4 regions of the Bacillus sp. 2175 genome follow, and region 4 is predicted to be linked to each of the others. Evidence: riboswitches for the same ligand, from Rfam matches in the RefSeq annotation. Region 4 holds a riboswitch; each other region holds the start of a gene.
What was found. A riboswitch is a leader RNA that binds a small molecule or an ion and turns the genes downstream of it on or off. The one in region 4 is predicted to bind magnesium.
Positions count from the first base shown of each region.

Region 1: it holds a riboswitch for magnesium, as region 4 does, so the genes downstream of both, mgtE (magnesium transporter) here and mgtE (magnesium transporter) in region 4, are expected to answer to the same signal.
Region 2: it holds a riboswitch for magnesium, as region 4 does, so the genes downstream of both, mgtA (magnesium-translocating P-type ATPase) here and mgtE (magnesium transporter) in region 4, are expected to answer to the same signal.
Region 3: it holds a riboswitch for magnesium, as region 4 does, so the genes downstream of both, ACXKY9_RS07360 (P-type ATPase actuator domain-containing protein) here and mgtE (magnesium transporter) in region 4, are expected to answer to the same signal.

Region 1 covers NZ_CM173819.1:2,256,430-2,260,445, forward strand. The annotation lists gene ACXKY9_RS11865 (reverse transcriptase/maturase family protein) at 1-433, shown strand, start outside; partial or broken gene ACXKY9_RS11870 (lysozyme family protein) at 545-625, shown strand; gene ACXKY9_RS11875 (GNAT family N-acetyltransferase) at 930-1,436, shown strand; M-box (ykoK) riboswitch at 1,685-1,861, shown strand; gene mgtE (magnesium transporter) at 2,071-3,399, shown strand; gene mgtA (magnesium-translocating P-type ATPase) at 3,802-4,016, shown strand, end outside.
Region 2 covers NZ_CM173819.1:3,911,903-3,915,918, forward strand. The annotation lists gene ACXKY9_RS20175 (DUF3932 family protein) at 189-440, shown strand; gene ACXKY9_RS20180 (hypothetical protein) at 476-1,015, opposite strand; M-box (ykoK) riboswitch at 1,183-1,350, shown strand; gene mgtA (magnesium-translocating P-type ATPase) at 1,682-4,016, shown strand, end outside.
Region 3 covers NZ_CM173819.1:1,347,154-1,351,169, reverse strand. The annotation lists gene ACXKY9_RS07370 (FbpB family small basic protein) at 111-251, opposite strand; gene ACXKY9_RS07365 (5'-3' exonuclease) at 607-1,473, opposite strand; gene ACXKY9_RS07360 (P-type ATPase actuator domain-containing protein) at 1,606-2,331, opposite strand; M-box (ykoK) riboswitch at 2,667-2,832, opposite strand; gene ACXKY9_RS07355 (DUF350 domain-containing protein) at 3,046-3,432, opposite strand; gene ACXKY9_RS07350 (glutathionylspermidine synthase family protein) at 3,425-4,016, opposite strand, start outside.
Region 4 covers NZ_CM173819.1:2,985,749-2,989,764, reverse strand. The annotation lists gene ACXKY9_RS15550 (FtsW/RodA/SpoVE family cell cycle protein) at 1-723, opposite strand, end outside; M-box (ykoK) riboswitch at 908-1,084, opposite strand; M-box (ykoK) riboswitch at 1,591-1,756, shown strand; gene mgtE (magnesium transporter) at 2,038-3,366, shown strand; gene ACXKY9_RS15540 (phosphodiester glycosidase family protein) at 3,524-4,016, shown strand, end outside.

The DNA.
Region 1 (4,016 bases), 730 kb from region 4:
TTTCATGTATTATTCAATGTTGAAAACTTTTGCGTCAAAATACAGAACACGTACGAAACAAATTCGAAAGAAATACGAAAAGTACGGACAATTTACTGTACAGTATGAGACAAAGAAAGGAATGAATAAAGTTCATTTCATTGAAAGAAAGTTTCCAATGACAAGAAATTTATCACTAGAAGGAACAGACATTTTACCAAATACTCGGCATGTAATGAGTACGACTAAATTGTCAGATAGAATCAAGGCGGAAACATGTGAACTATGCGGAGCTAGCAATGTTGTGATACATATGCATCACATTAAGAAATTAAAGAATCTACGAGCAAAGTCAAATAAATCATATCTTGAAAAACAAATGATAGCGAGAAATCGAAAGACTATCGCACTCTGTAAAGAGTGTCATATGAAAAGACACAAGGGCGAGATATAAAATGCAGAAGACAGATGGAGAGCCGGATACATTGAGAGATGTAAGTCCGGTTCGGGGAGGAACATTTGGAAACCTATCACAGGAATGTAATAAGGCGCTGGATGTTTACTCTACACATATGCCACAAAGGTAAATGAAAAAACAAAACTTATTGAAAAACTTCTTCGAAATGTACATAGTTCTTCTAAATAAGTTGCAGAATGAAATATAATGATACCCAGTTATTAATAATAGTATCTAAGAAAAAAACTACTTCCTTTCTTAATTCATATGATTTTTAAAAATAAATCCTATAGATGTTAATATTTGTTATATAATATATTTGTCAAAGCATTACCCCTAAAATTTCTACAGTCAATCTGTAAGATAGTTTGTTTGGCCCGTATATTCACCTTAAACTAAAAAGAACTTGTAGAGATTCCTACAAGTTCTTTTTAGTTTAAGGATTAAATGAGGATTTAAAATATAGTTGCAATTTTTTGAGGGGGAAAAGTAAATGTTTATAAAAACAGAAAGATTATTAATACGAAAATTTGAGTTCAAAGATTGGCAAGCTGTTCATGAGTATACATCAGATATCAATGTTATGAAATACATACCTGAAGGTTTTTTTACTGAAGAAGATACAAAAAACTTTGTAAATGAAAATATTGGTGAAAACGCTAAGAACTTTCCTGTAGTATTAATTGATAAAGATATTTTGATTGGTCATATAGTTTTTCATAAATACTTTGGTGAGCATACTTATGAGATTGGTTGGGTGTTCAACCCTGAATATTTCAATAAAGGATATGCTTCTGAAGCAGCACAAGCTACATTGGAATATGGGTTTAAGGAATTGAAGTTACATAGAATTATAGCTACATGTCAGCCACAGAATATACCATCATATCGAGTGATGGAGAAGATTGGAATGAGAAGAGAAGGCTATTTCAGGAAGTGTATACCACATGGGAATGAATGGTGGGACGAATATTATTACGCTATTTTAGAAGAGGAGTAAAGCCTCATAACGCATTATTAAAAGAAAATGTTCCTCCTGAAGTTGTAAAAGCGGTAGCTAGAATATGAATGGAAACAATTTGATGGAAACGGTCAGCCAATCATAGCGTAAGACGATGGAATTGGCATTATGTAAATTACTATTGTTGTTGATATTGTCTTAATTGAAAAAATAAGTTCTGTTATTACTTGACAAGTTCAAAAATAGTAGATATGCTTTAACACGAAACGAACAAAAAATTTGAGATATCTATGACCTGTTAGGTGAGGCTCCTATACAAACACAGGCTATTGCCCAAAAATATCGAAAGATGCCAATGGGTAGAACAGGAATTGTCGGATTAAGGCTCTTCTTAAGATAGCTAAGTGATGAATGATTCATCCTTTACGTTGTATAGTGCCAAAACTCAACTAGGGGGAATGAGCTTTATTTAGCTATGTCTTTTTTAGCAACCTCCTTTAGTTGAATTACTAAGGGAGGTTTTTTATATGCAAAATTTTATTTGTAATAAATCTTTTATAAAAGGGGGGAAGACTAATGATTGATGATATTGATCCCATATTTATGAAGAAATTAGTTTTCCTAGAAGTGGGAAAATGATACCAAGTACCACTGTCCTTAAGGAGGAATTACGATGAAAGAATGCTTACAACAATTATTAGCAACAAAAGATACACACTTAGTGCAAGAGCTTATAAAAATTCAATCCTACGATATTGCAATGGAAATAAAAGGTTTTCAACATAAAGATCAGATATCTTTAATAAAATGTTTTCCTACTGAAAAAGGTGCGAAAATTCTCAGTTATCTTACACCAGAGGAGCAATATAATATTTGTACCAATTTGCCTGTGGATAGAGGAGAAGAGCTATTAGCTAGGCAATCTATTGATGACCTTGTTGATGTAATTCTTTCAATTCATCCACTTCAGGCTGAAAAACTTATACAACTTTTGTCTGAAGAATCTCAACAAAGAATTAGAAGTCTGCTGGTTTTTCAATCTGGAACAGCGGGCAGTTTGATGACAATTGACTATATTGCTGCCAGGGAAAATTGGAAAGTGAAAGATACGCTGTCGCATATTAGAAAAATTGGGGCAGGGGTTGAATCAATTTCGTATATTTATGTTCTGGATACACGTGGTCAGCTTAATGGAATTGTTTCTATTCGTGAATTATTGCTAGCTTCAGATGATAAAACTTTATCATCGATAATGGCATCAGATGTTATTTCAGTTTCAGTGAACCTAGACCAACAGGAAGCCGTACAAAAACTAATGGATTATGATTTATCCGCTATACCTGTAACAACGATGGATAATCGGATGATAGGTATTATAACCTTCGATGATGCAATGGATGTTTTCGAAGAAGAAGCAACTGAAGATATTCAAAAATTAGGAGGGAGCACCCCATTAGATAAGCCATATTTCGAAACTTCTATTTGGCAAATATACCGTAAACGTATAGGTTGGTTATTACTTCTGTTTGTAGCAGAAGCATATACTGGTTCTGTACTTCGGCATTATGAAGAAACATTAACTCATGTAGTTGCACTGGCTTTCTTTATTCCGTTGTTAATTGGAACTGGTGGAAATACAGGTACACAGGTCGTAACTACATTGGTTCGAGCTGTAGCTCTAAATGAGGTGAAATTTAAAGATATATTTCGTGTTATGAAAAAAGAAGCATTAGTAGGCCTTTTACTAGGGCTTACATTAGCCGTGGCAGCATTAATTCGTGCGTACACTTTAGGCGTAGGTACAGAAGTCGCGCAAGTTGTAGCTATTACTGGATTGTTCATTGTTATTTGGTCGTCCATTGTTTCATCTGTATTACCCTTGATTTTAAATAAGTTAAAGCTGGATCCAGCTGTTATCTCAGGTCCGTTCATTACGACATTAGTCGATGGAACGGGGTTAATTCTGTACTTTACCATTGCAAAAATGTTACTAGGGTTATAAGAAACTTATATTAAGTTTTTTTTATACCTAAGTTCGTTCCCGCAAAGTTTGTAGACAAACTCGTTGGAAGTATAGAGAAAGAGAGAATAGAAATGAAAAAAGTATTCAAGTTACTGGAATATCCGTTGGTGTTTTCGCTTATCATTACAATTGTATTTGGAATTTTGATTATGTATAGTGCTAGCTCAATTGTTGCAGTTGAAAATTATGGCTATAGTAGTTTTTTGTTGCTAATAAGAGGGAACTTATAAATAAAAATTACTATTTATGGTGAGAATAATACTATTTAAGTGCTATTGAACTTCTGAATTTAATTGAAAATTCAGAGTAATTATAAAAATGTAGTTTTATAATTATTTTTTTAAAACAGGGGAATTCTATTTATTTGGATAGGAGGTAAATTTGTTGAGATCTAATAAAAAATATTTTTATAAACAGGAAGTATTAAGCAAAAATTATAATATGCTAATTGAAATTGCAAAAAGTGATGTTAAATCAACGTTAGATTTTTTTAAAACAACGTCTCAAGGGCTGTCTCACGAGGAAGCTACTAAGAGGCTTGAAGTGTATGGAGAAAATAAAGTAGTTTCTCAAAAAAGAATAAAATGGTATATAAC
Region 2 (4,016 bases), 930 kb from region 4:
TTCTTTCCTCCAGCTCTAAATATACTCTATCTCTCATCTTACGGAATGTTATTTCAAATGGCAAATTGAATTTACATAACCAATCATCTAGACAACTATATAACACGAACATTATACTTAAAAAATTTAGCCATCGTTCGTGTTTTGTGGTAAAATGATTATACTACATTTTAAGGGAGCGTTTTATTATGAAAGAAGTATTTCGTTTACAAACTGATTTTTCATCTTCATTTGATCGCTGGGTAAGTTCTTTCGTGTCTGATCACCCAGCACAATTAGAATGGACAACTTTAAAGGAATTAATCCATGAATATACAACATCACATACAAATGATACGTTACCAGCATATATTTCTTCAGCTTTAACATATTACGCCCAACGTGTTTCAACTACAAACAGTTCAGAGATTGTTATTTTTGAAAACCCTACAATCTCGTAATCTATAAATAAAAAAGCACTGGTTACAGTGCTTTTTTATTTATACTTATTTAGTAAATCGTCATATTCCGTCCAAAAGTTTGTATACATCCTTTGATCAAACTCATCTAAAATTATCTTGTCACTTGATTTATTAAATAATTCTTTTGCTTGTAATGCAAAAGAAACAATTTGTCTTCTATATTCATTTTCATTCAATTCTATATGAAGCCCTTCATAGTATATAGCCTTTTGATCAGTAGAAATAACTTTGACAAAGTCCTTTAAAATCACGTTTTTACTTATATGGTTTATAGTCCAATGAATTGAAATTGGGCATCCTAACATTAGCATAGTGCCACATCCGTGCAAAATAAGCCCCTCTTCATTTTTAATATCACAAATATATTCTTTATCTAAAGTTCGTAACAAAGCTAAAGCTGATTCACTTATTCCCCATTCCTCATCCATACCTGCCTGCGTAATAATGGTTCCAGCCATATTTAAATATATTTCTCCATGAGAACATAAATCTTCCTGCTCATTAAACAACCATTTTTGATTCTCAATATTTATAATAAAATTTTGTGGTACCATTACAAATTCCCCTTTTATAAAAATATTTATTTTCCATATTATTTATAATCAATATCATGCATTTCATCCCATATATCTATTATAAATCCATTTAATATTTTAAAAACACAGATAAAAAAGATATTGACACTACGATTTTACAGTGCTAACATCAACATGTAATTGAATATGGTCTCTGTTAGGTGAGGCTCCTGTATAGAGAAACGCTGCTGCCCAAAAATGTCGAGAGACGCCAATGGGTCAACAGGAAAGGTCGGAATGAAGGCCTTTTTTAACGTAGCTGGTTTCAGTACCTATGCTATACAGTGCTAAAACTCAACGAGGGAGAGGTGCATGTATTTTGTCATACACAAAAACTGTTTTTATTTATGTTTACTAACAGTCTTTGTTGTAGACTCTTTTAACTGCGAATTCAGACCTTTACTCGTTTTGAGTAAAGGTCTTTTTACGTATATATGCACCTTACTATGAAACAAACATAGCATATTCAGAAACTACTAAATTGTACGGAGGTGAGGAACAGTTGGCAATTGATGATTCGGCCCAGATACCCATACGTTTTACATTCATATTTCATCATGTAGGTAGGAAAGAAACTGTTCCTCACCATTTCAAATAGTTAGGTAACAGATTGTTTCCTCTTTCATGACAGAGGAGGAACTACTGATGTTTAATTTACAAAGACAAGAAACAAAGCATGCTTATGAGCAAGATAGCATGCAAACAAATAACGAATTATTAGTGGAGGTTGCAACACATGATGTAAGCTCTGCGTTAAAACTTCTAGAAACAACACAAGATGGATTATCTAAACAAGAAGCGTCTCGTAGACTTTCTTTATACGGTCCGAACGAAATAGCTCATAATAAAATGGCGCCGTGGTACATTCAATTTCTGCTGGCATTTAAAAATCCATTTATTTTCGTTTTATTAGCTCTTGGAGCCCTTTCCTTTTTCACAGATGACATACAAGGAACAATTGTCGTATCTGCAATGGTCCTACTTAGTGCAACAATTCGGTTTTCCCAAGAATTTCGTTCTCAAAAAGCTGCCGATAAGTTAAAAGCTATGGTTCGAACAACTGCGAGCGTATTTAGAATAAATGGATTTGTACATGAAACAAAAAATGTAACGAATTTAAATCGAAATTACACAACAGAAATTCCAATTGAGGAACTTGTACCTGGCGATATTATTTCCCTTTCAGCCGGTGATATCGTTCCAGCTGATGTGCGTATTGTATCCGCTAAAGATTTATTTGTTAATCAATCTTCTTTAACAGGGGAAGCACTCCCTGTAGAAAAATACGAACACTGCTATCATACAGAAAATAAGCATATCTTACCGACAAACATGAAAAAAAATTACAATCCACTCGATATGGAAAACCTTTGTTTCATGGGAACAAATATTGTAAGTGGCAGCGCGAAAGCTGTTGTCATCTCAACAAGTACCGATACGTATTTCGGCTCTTTAGCAAATAAGGTAATCGGAAAGCGTGTAGAAACAAGCTTTGATAAAGGTGTAAACAAAGTAAGCTGGCTCTTAATTACATTCATGCTTATTATGGCACCTATTGTCCTTCTCATTAATGGATTCACAAAAGGAGATTGGCAAGAAGCTTTCTTCTTCGCTATTGCCGTCGCTGTTGGCCTTACACCTGAAATGTTACCAATGATTGTAACTGCTAATTTAGCTAAGGGTGCCGTTAACATGTCTAAACAAAAAGTAATTGTAAAACAGCTAAATTCTATTCAAAACTTAGGTGCTATGAACATTCTTTGTACAGATAAAACCGGAACTTTAACAGAAGATAAAGTGGTCCTTGTTCGTCACTTAGATCCCAAGGGGAATGAATGCAATCGCGTCTTGCAATTTGCCTATTTAAATAGTTTCTATCAAACTGGATTGAAAAATTTAATAGATAAAGCTGTTATTAAGCATACAGAGGAAAACAATAAATTTAATCCATTAGCTTTTCAAAAGCTAGATGAAATTCCATTCGATTTCGCCCGCCGACGTATGTCAGTCATCGTAAAGGATAGTTCAGGTGAACATACAATGGTTTGTAAAGGTGCCGTAGAAGAAATTTTATCAATTTGTAACTACACTGAAGTGGATGAAAAAATCGTCCCACTCACCGAGGAAATACGTTCAAATGTCAAAAAACTAAGTGAGACACTAAATAGTGAAGGTATGCGGGTTATTGCTGTGGCTTATAAAAAAGATAGAAGAATAAATGATAAAGAGTACGCAGTAAAAGACGAAACTGATATGATTCTCGCTGGATATATCGGCTTTTTAGATCCACCGAAACCATCTGCAGCAGCTGCAATTCAAGCATTACAAAAACATGGTGTACAAGTGAAAATTTTAACTGGCGATAACGAAATTGTTACAAGAAAGGTTTGTAAAGAAGTTGGATTAGATATCGGCGAACCAATCCTCGGTTACGAGATTGATTCTTTACCAGATAAAGCATTAGCAAAACTTGCTGAAGAAACGACTGTATTTGCGAAGCTTAATCCAATGCAAAAATCTCGTATTATACACGCATTACAAGGAAATGGACACACTGTAGGTTACATGGGAGACGGCATTAACGATGCCGTAGCATTACGTGAAGCTGATGTCGGAATATCTGTTGATACTGCTACTGATATTGCGAAAGAAGCTTCCGATATTATTCTACTCGAAAAAAGTTTAACTATATTAGAAGCCGGGATTTTAGAAGGACGTACTACATTCGGAAATATTTTAAAATATATTAAGATGACAGCTAGCTCTAACTTCGGTAATGTGTTTAGTGTGTTAGTAGCAAGTGCTTTCATTCCTTTTTTACCGATGCTTGCCATTCATCTTTTAATTCAAAACTTACTTTATGATATTTCACAACTTTCTATTCCATGGGACAAAATGGATAAAGAGTTTCTAGAAAAACCACGAAAATGGGATACTGCAAACTTACGAAACTTCATTATTTGTATCGGCCCAATTAGTT
Region 3 (4,016 bases), 1.6 Mb from region 4:
AAAAACGCTATAAAAATATCTTGCATATTTACAAAATTAAAGAGCTGAATAGCGTTTTTTCAATATAAAATAAAAAAGATAGCCTACATAGGCTATCTTTTTTATTTTATTTAATTACTGGCACCACTATATGCTACATGTCGTTTCTCAATTCTCTCTTCAATTTCTTTCATATTTTCTTTATTATTTAATAGTGATTGTTTATTTTCAATTAATAATTGTTTAAAAGATTTTCTCACTTTTTTTCTCATTTTCATTGTCCTCCTTGGGGGATGGTTTATATAAAAGATAAAGAATTATCTGTGTGTTCTTATAATAATTGATTGTTGTGAATTCTATTTGAACTTCATATGAAAATCTCGTTTATTTTCTGACAACTTTGTGAACACGAAAAAATGATTATCTAAAACTATGTTGAAATTAATTCACTTCATGATAAAAGTTATTATTTTCATCAACTTTTATCATTATATCTTGTCGAAATATTTATATATTTAAAATTGAGTTCGACATAATTTTATTTATTATAATACTGTTTACAAAAACAAAAAGAAGGTGTCACCAAGTCAAAGTTCGACTTATGCAACATCCCTCTTCCCAAACTATTTATAGCATATTTATTAATATTTCAGGTCTTCCCCAATTCATTTCTTCACAAACAAATCTAAGTTTTTCTTCATCCATTGTGTGTAATCCTTCTTCTAGTGAACATGAAATTGGAACTTCACAGTGAATTTGGGCTAATTGTAACGAAATATTTAAGTTCTCTAAATCACTTTCAATCTTCGTACGCTGCGCTTTTGTTAATGATTCTACATTTTCTAGTACAGCGGATACTGTTCCGTGCTCTTGAATAAGCTTATACGCTGTTTTTTCACCGATACCTTTTACCCCTGGATAATTATCACTTGTATCTCCCATGAAAGCTTTTGCGTGGACGATTTGCCACGGCTCTACACCTTTTTCTTCCATGATTTTCTCCGGTGTGTAATATTCGTAATTTCCAATTCCTTTACGCAGAAGCATGACTGTAACGCTCTTATCAACAAGTTGAAGTAAATCCGTATCACCTGTTAAAATATAAACTTCAGCTTCATTGCAATATTGTTTTGCAAGCGTACCGATACAATCATCGGCTTCGTAGCCTTTCATACCGATAACTGGAATGGATAATTTTGCAGTCATTTCTTGCACTAAATCAAATTGAGGAATTAATTCTTCTGGTGGCGCTGCACGATTTGCTTTATAATTCGAGAACGATTCTGTTCTAAATGTCGTACTTCCCATATCCCAGCATGTAACGATATGTGTTGGTTCGATCGCTTGCGTAGCTGTTAATAAGTGTTTCATATAACCATGAATCCCGTTCGTAGGGGTTCCATCTTGTCGTTTCATAAATTGTCCGTAGACACTTGTTGCGTAAAAAGCACGAAATAATAGTGCCATACCATCAACTAATAATACTTTTTTCATAATTCCTCTCCTATTAAAAAAATAATAACCTTACGTTATCACGTAAGGTTATATAAATAGATTACCATTCTACGTTTTTGCTCAACTTTGTCTATTATACATTGTTTTTGTATATTTAGCATCATTAACACATTAAGACGTTCTACTACAACAAGTATGCAAGATGCCTGAATACGTATTTTTTCCAGTAGAAACAACGATAGCTTTTGCATTTCCACTAACAATATGCGAACCTTTAAAACATACATTTTCAAGCTCAAGTGGATTATAATCTTTCATCCGTTTTAATGGAATAAACCGTTTACGTTCAAGGTGATAGCAGCTCTCAAACTTCTCTATATTCGCTTCGTTTCCCGTTAACACAGACTCATTCACTAATAAATCATCTGCATAAATAATACGTACATCAGCTGGCACAGCATCTCCAGCCGAAAGAAAAATCATATCTCCAGGTACAAGTTCTTGCACAGGTATCTCCATCATTTTCAGTTCACTATTTAGCCCTGTACTACTAGAACATTCTACTCTAGATACAGTAATCGTTTCACGTTGTAATTCATCACACACACGTTGTTTTGAAAAACCTGGAATCATGCCACCTAGCTTCATCATTACTTCTGCAAGAAGTGCTCTTTTTGAAGTTAGTTCATTTCGGCCATATACTTGAATACGTTTTTGTGCCTCTTTCATTGATAGTCCGTCTCTTGTTGTTTTAAAATATGCAAATACAGATTTTACATCTCTTGTTGCAATTTCAATTAATAAATCTTTATTTTTTTGGAGCATTGTTTGTTCTTTTATTGATTTTTTACTTAGTTTATATGACGTGTTACCCACAGTTTTGTTTGCATATAACATATTATCGTCTCCTCCTTTACAACATAGGAAGAAACGCTTTGTTTCTCAATTTATCCACTTTACTGTGAAAGTGTCTCGCGCTTTATAAACGCTATATTGTGATAAATATAGAGGGAGGAACAAATCGTTTCCTGCCTACATCATATATTTTTGATTTGAAGTATATGGGTAACGGAACCGAGTCAGAATTTGACATGCTCCTCACCTCCTCGTTTAATTTTATAGTTTATAATATGAAATTACTCATAGCTTGGTAACAAAAAAGACCCCTACCCTTAAGAGAGTAGCGGCCATTACATACACAAATAAACGATTTCTAATATAATTAGAAATCTACGGACCTCTCCCTCACCGAGTTTTAGCACTGTATAGCATAGGTACATTACCAGCTACGTTAAGAAAAACCTTAATTCGATCATTCCTGTTGACCCATTGGCGTCTCTCGACATTTTTGGGCAGTAGCATTTCTCTATACAGGAGCCTCACCTAACAGAGACTTATTTTCATTACATTGAAAATGTTACTCTTATTTAAAATAGATGTCAACCGTAGCCTACAATTTTTTCAAATGGTATGGCAAACTAACGTATATAAAGTGAAACTTTAATCAGTGGGGGTTTTGTTCATCCGCCACTGATTATTAGCCCTCACCAATCGGGCTGCCCGGCAAATAGCGGGATAAAATAAAAAACTTTACGTTTAAACGTAAAGTTTTTAATAAGTTATACAACCAGCGATTACAATCCCAATTGAAAGCGATAAAAACATAAGAAAAAGACCGACTGCTTGATTATCTTCTTCGAGACTTTTGTTTATATTAAAGCGTGGTGTAAGCCACTCAGCTAAATAAAAGACGATAATTTGAGCCAAAATCCCAACTGCTCCCCACGAAATCATATCAAGAAGTGAAATTGAATTAGCTGCTGTCGAATATAAAACGATAGCTAACCCAAGTAATCGCCCTCCAAGCACATAGCTTACCGCCTTATTACCTTGAGCCATTAACTTAAATTCCTTAACTTTCGTTGTCACTTCCATCAAGAACAGACCAATACATAAAAGTCCAAGTGTTACTGCTAAATATAATAAAAAATTAATCATTTTTCCCCCTCCTTTTTATACCTACCGGTAAATAGTACGATTCATTTCCTGTAATCTTTTCTCCCGCGCGAATACCGATACTACTCGCTTTTCCAGCAATTAAAAAAGAACCAAACACATAGGACAGTTTCTCCATCCCTTTTTCTGTTTCCAAGGATACGACTGGCAGTTCTGTATACTTTTGAAATATCGGCAGTGCAGTTTTATACGTTTGATGTGCATTTTGAAGCATAATATTTTCATCCTTATCGCGAATCGTAATTGTATCTCCTTCTCTACCAAATGAAGGTTTTTGAACGAAAGAACCTTTTCCTAAAAATAAATCTGGTTCTAAATATGTAGGTAACATATATTCTTTAATCCACTGTTGTTCCTCGTTTGTATAAAAGACCTCTTCTTCTGCTAACCCCCAAATAAGACACTGAATTGATTTTGGCTGAAGTAAAAATGCTGACAAAGGATTTATTATAAAAAGCTTTCCGGCTTTTACAAGTTGCAGCAGTTCCACACCTACCAAATCTCCTGTTTCAGGATCTTGATCCTCAATTAAATCTTCTATCGGATATGTTTGGCGATATAAAACA
Region 4 (4,016 bases):
AGAGCCAATGGCAATAAAAGAGTTTACAAGCTGATATCCATTTCCTTGCGCATCAAGAAAGGGATTGAAAATCGTAGTAATACGTGTCTTTTGAACTGCTGATAAACTATATTGAATCAAATAATATAAAATAGGTAACCATAAAATAGAACCGATGGTAGTTCTTTTGATTAGTAGATTTATATTTATTCCTGAACAAAGAAATATGCTAAAACCTATACCTAATATTAAAAGTGCAGATCCTAAATTTGGTTGTTTAAAGATAAGAAAAAAAATTGTAGCTAAAAAAAATAAAAGTTTTCCGATACCACTCCAGTTATTTTTAGCTTGTTCTTGTCGCAATGCAAAAAAACGGGCTGTTACAAGTATTGTTCCTAATTTAAGAAATTCAGCTGGCTGTATTCCAAAGATCCATGATTGAGCATTATTTACCACTTTTCCTTTCCATAAAACCATAATTAATAAAAAAATCCCCCCAATCATAATACAGATTGAGACTATTCGTTTTTTCCATATTTCATATGGGAGTAAAGCACAAATTATTAATCCTATTGTTCCTAAAAGTAGCTTTGTTAATTGAGAATCAACAAAATGTCTACTGTTATAACCGTAATGTTGGACAGCGACAATGGAGCTTGCACTATACATCATGATAATGCCTAAAGTACATGTTATGAATAGAGGAAGGAGCAATAGATAATCGAGTTTTAATATTTTTTTCATTTTAATATCCTCCTGATTTAAAACAAAACATAATATTACATTTGTTAATGAATAGAATCTTGTTCTCGTCAATTACTAAATATGACTTTTGTTTAGAAAGATTCTATCACTTATTCCCTGTTTTTTACGCAAAAATCCCCCTAGTATGTAACTAGAGGGATTCAAAATGGCATGACTAAATAAGGCTTTTCCCCCCTAGTAGAGCTTTGGCACTATACAACGTAAAGTAATGAAAATTCATTACTTAGCTATCTTAAGAAGAGCCTTAATCCGACAATTCCTGTTCTACCCATTGGCGTCTTTCGACATTTTTGGGCAATAGCCTGTGTTTGCATAGGAGCCTCACCTAACAGGTTAAGCAATATAAATTTTATGTGTTTGTTTCGTGTAGCAAGCATAAATATATTTTTTTTGCTTGTCAAGCAACCATATTGCTAATTTTATTTGTTTTATTGCTTTATAGTCCTTTGAGAAATGATATAAAAAAATGTCTGTAATCATTCTGTATAAGTACATATTTTTGACTTGTAGTGTATCGTTTGATTAAGTAGTTTAACCATATAAATTTGATAAACAGTAAAGAAGATTTTAATCATAAAAGAAGATTTTTTGTGAATGTTCTTTTTGTATACAGAATGACTAATTATTCATCTTTTGTTATAAAGTTGGAATTTGATTAAAAATAATAAGTTTCATATGTTTTATTACGTTTCTTCGAATTAAATCTATTTGAATTCTATGTTTTTTAAGGGGAATTTTAAATTTATAATAAAATATAATTTCATTTTCTATAAAAGATTTTTTTATAAATGGAATTGAAAGTCAGTTGACAAATATTAAATTCTGGTTTAAATTTTGAAGTAATTCAATAAACTTTGTTAGGTGAGGCTCCTGTATAGAGAAACGCTGCTGCCCAAAAATGTCGAGAGACGCCAATGGGTCAACAGGAACGGTCGGATTAAGGCCCTTCTTAATGTAGCTGGTTATAAAAACCTATGCTATACAGTGCTAAAACTCAACGAGGGAGTGGTATACGATTTGATAGAAAGGCACCTCTGTGATTTCGGCAGAGCTGTCTTAATAATCATTTGTTTGTATTGTGAAAAAACCTTTACTCCTTTTTGAGTAAAGGTTTTTCTGTTTAATGTTATTTATTTTTATCTTGTCTATATTCAAAAAGGAGGTAATTCTAACTAATGAATTGATTGCAATGTAACTATTATTGCTCTAATAAAAAATTTAAGACAGATAAAATAAAACAAAACCACTCATGAAACTCTAGAGTCTCCCTTAGCAATATGAGGAGGAGTTAACATGAAGAAATTATTAAAGGAATTACTTATAACCCAAAATAACTTGGATGCAGAGAAAGTTTTACGTCTTCCGTCGTATGATATTGCGCAAGAAGTAAAACAGTTTTCAATTGAAGATCAAGTCATATTACTAAATACGATTCCTGTATTAAAAAGCTCTAAAGTTCTTCAATATATGAGTGCAGAAGAAAAATATAATATCTTAATTCACTTATCTGAAAATAAAGCTAAAAAGTTACTGAATTTACAACCGATTGATGAATTAGTAGATTTACTTCTAGCGGTTCATCCGGAAGAACAGGCTAAATTAATGGCGTATCTAGATAAAATTACAAAACATAACGTAAAAAAATTAATGACTTTCAAACCTGAAACGGCAGGAAGTCTTGTTACAAGTGATTTTGTTGCAGTTAGAGGAAATTGGTCAGTAAAAATGACATTGAAGTACATTAGGGAACATTCTGAAAATGTAGAATCAATATCTTATAGTTATGTTCTTAATAGTCATGGTTATCTTGAGGGAATCGTTTCCATACATGAGTTATTACTAGCAGCAGATGAAGAGATATTATCTACTATCATGATGCCAGAGGTAATTTCAGTACACGCTGAAGTTGACCAGCAAGAAGTTGTAAAAAAGCTACTGAATTATAATTTAGCAGCAATACCTGTCACAACAGCAAATAATAAAATGATTGGTATTATAACATTTGATGACGTAATGAATGTTATGGAAGCAGAAGCTACAGAAGATATTCAAAAGTTAGGCGGAAGTGAACCATTGAATCAATCTTACTTTGAAGCTAGTATTTGGAGCATTTTCCTAAAACGTCTACCATGGTTATTACTTCTTTTTGTTGCTGAGGCATATACAGGTACAGTATTAAAGTATTTTGAAGACGAAATTGAAACTGTAGTTGCCCTTGCTTTCTTTGTTCCATTATTAGTAGGTACTGGAGGGAATACAGGAACACAGGTTGTAGCAACAATTACTCGTGCAATTGGTATTGGAGAGTTAAAATTTAAAGACATTTTCCGTGTAATGAAAAAAGAATTTGCAATTGGTATGCTTCTTGGACTTGCACTTGGGATAGCTGGGCTCATTCGTGCTTATATGTTAGGAGTTGGAGCAGAAGTTGCGCAAGTTGTAGCAATTACTTTATTATTTATTGTTATTTGGGCTTCTCTTGTAGCAGCTGTTTTACCTTTAATTCTAAGAAAATTAAAACTAGATCCTGCAGTTGTTTCAGGTCCATTTATTACAACATTTGTTGACGGAACAGGATTAATAATTTACTTCATGGTTGCAAAAACGTTATTAAATTTATAAATATACACTAAAAAAACGAAATCCGGAATAAGTATGTTGCCTTAATTGCTAAAACATAGTGGGGAATTCAGGCATGAGGAAATCAAACACTTTTGTCTTTAGATAAATAATATTTTAATGGATTTATTGAATGTAATGAATGCTGGAGGATAAAACTATGAAACATCTAAGAAAAATCTTCAAACGAATTTTGCTTCTATTTTCTATTTTAATGATTATTGGCGTAGGAATACTATTTGGTACTAGCTATGGCCGAGAGCTTCGTATAACAATCGCTGGGAGTATATTAACTTCTCAGCATCCACAATATGCGAAATATACATTCCTATCCCAAAAGGAACTAGATAAACTGCAAGATAGAATTAATCATCCAAAATGGTCAAACAGTGATGAGCATATTTATAAAAAAATAGTAGGAAAAAGATTAGAAGAATTAAAAAATCAGCCATTAGAAATTGATGTAGAAACAATTAAAAGTAATAAAGATAGTCGCTTTCTTTTCGAAGGAAAGTTAGTAACAATTAGTAATCCTTTCAATGTTAAACTTGTTAGCCATCAAGGAACACAGGGTGCTAACAGGGGAGAAAAAATTAGTGTAATGGCAAAACGTAATCATGCACTTGTTGCTGTGAATGCAAGTGGATTTGCTG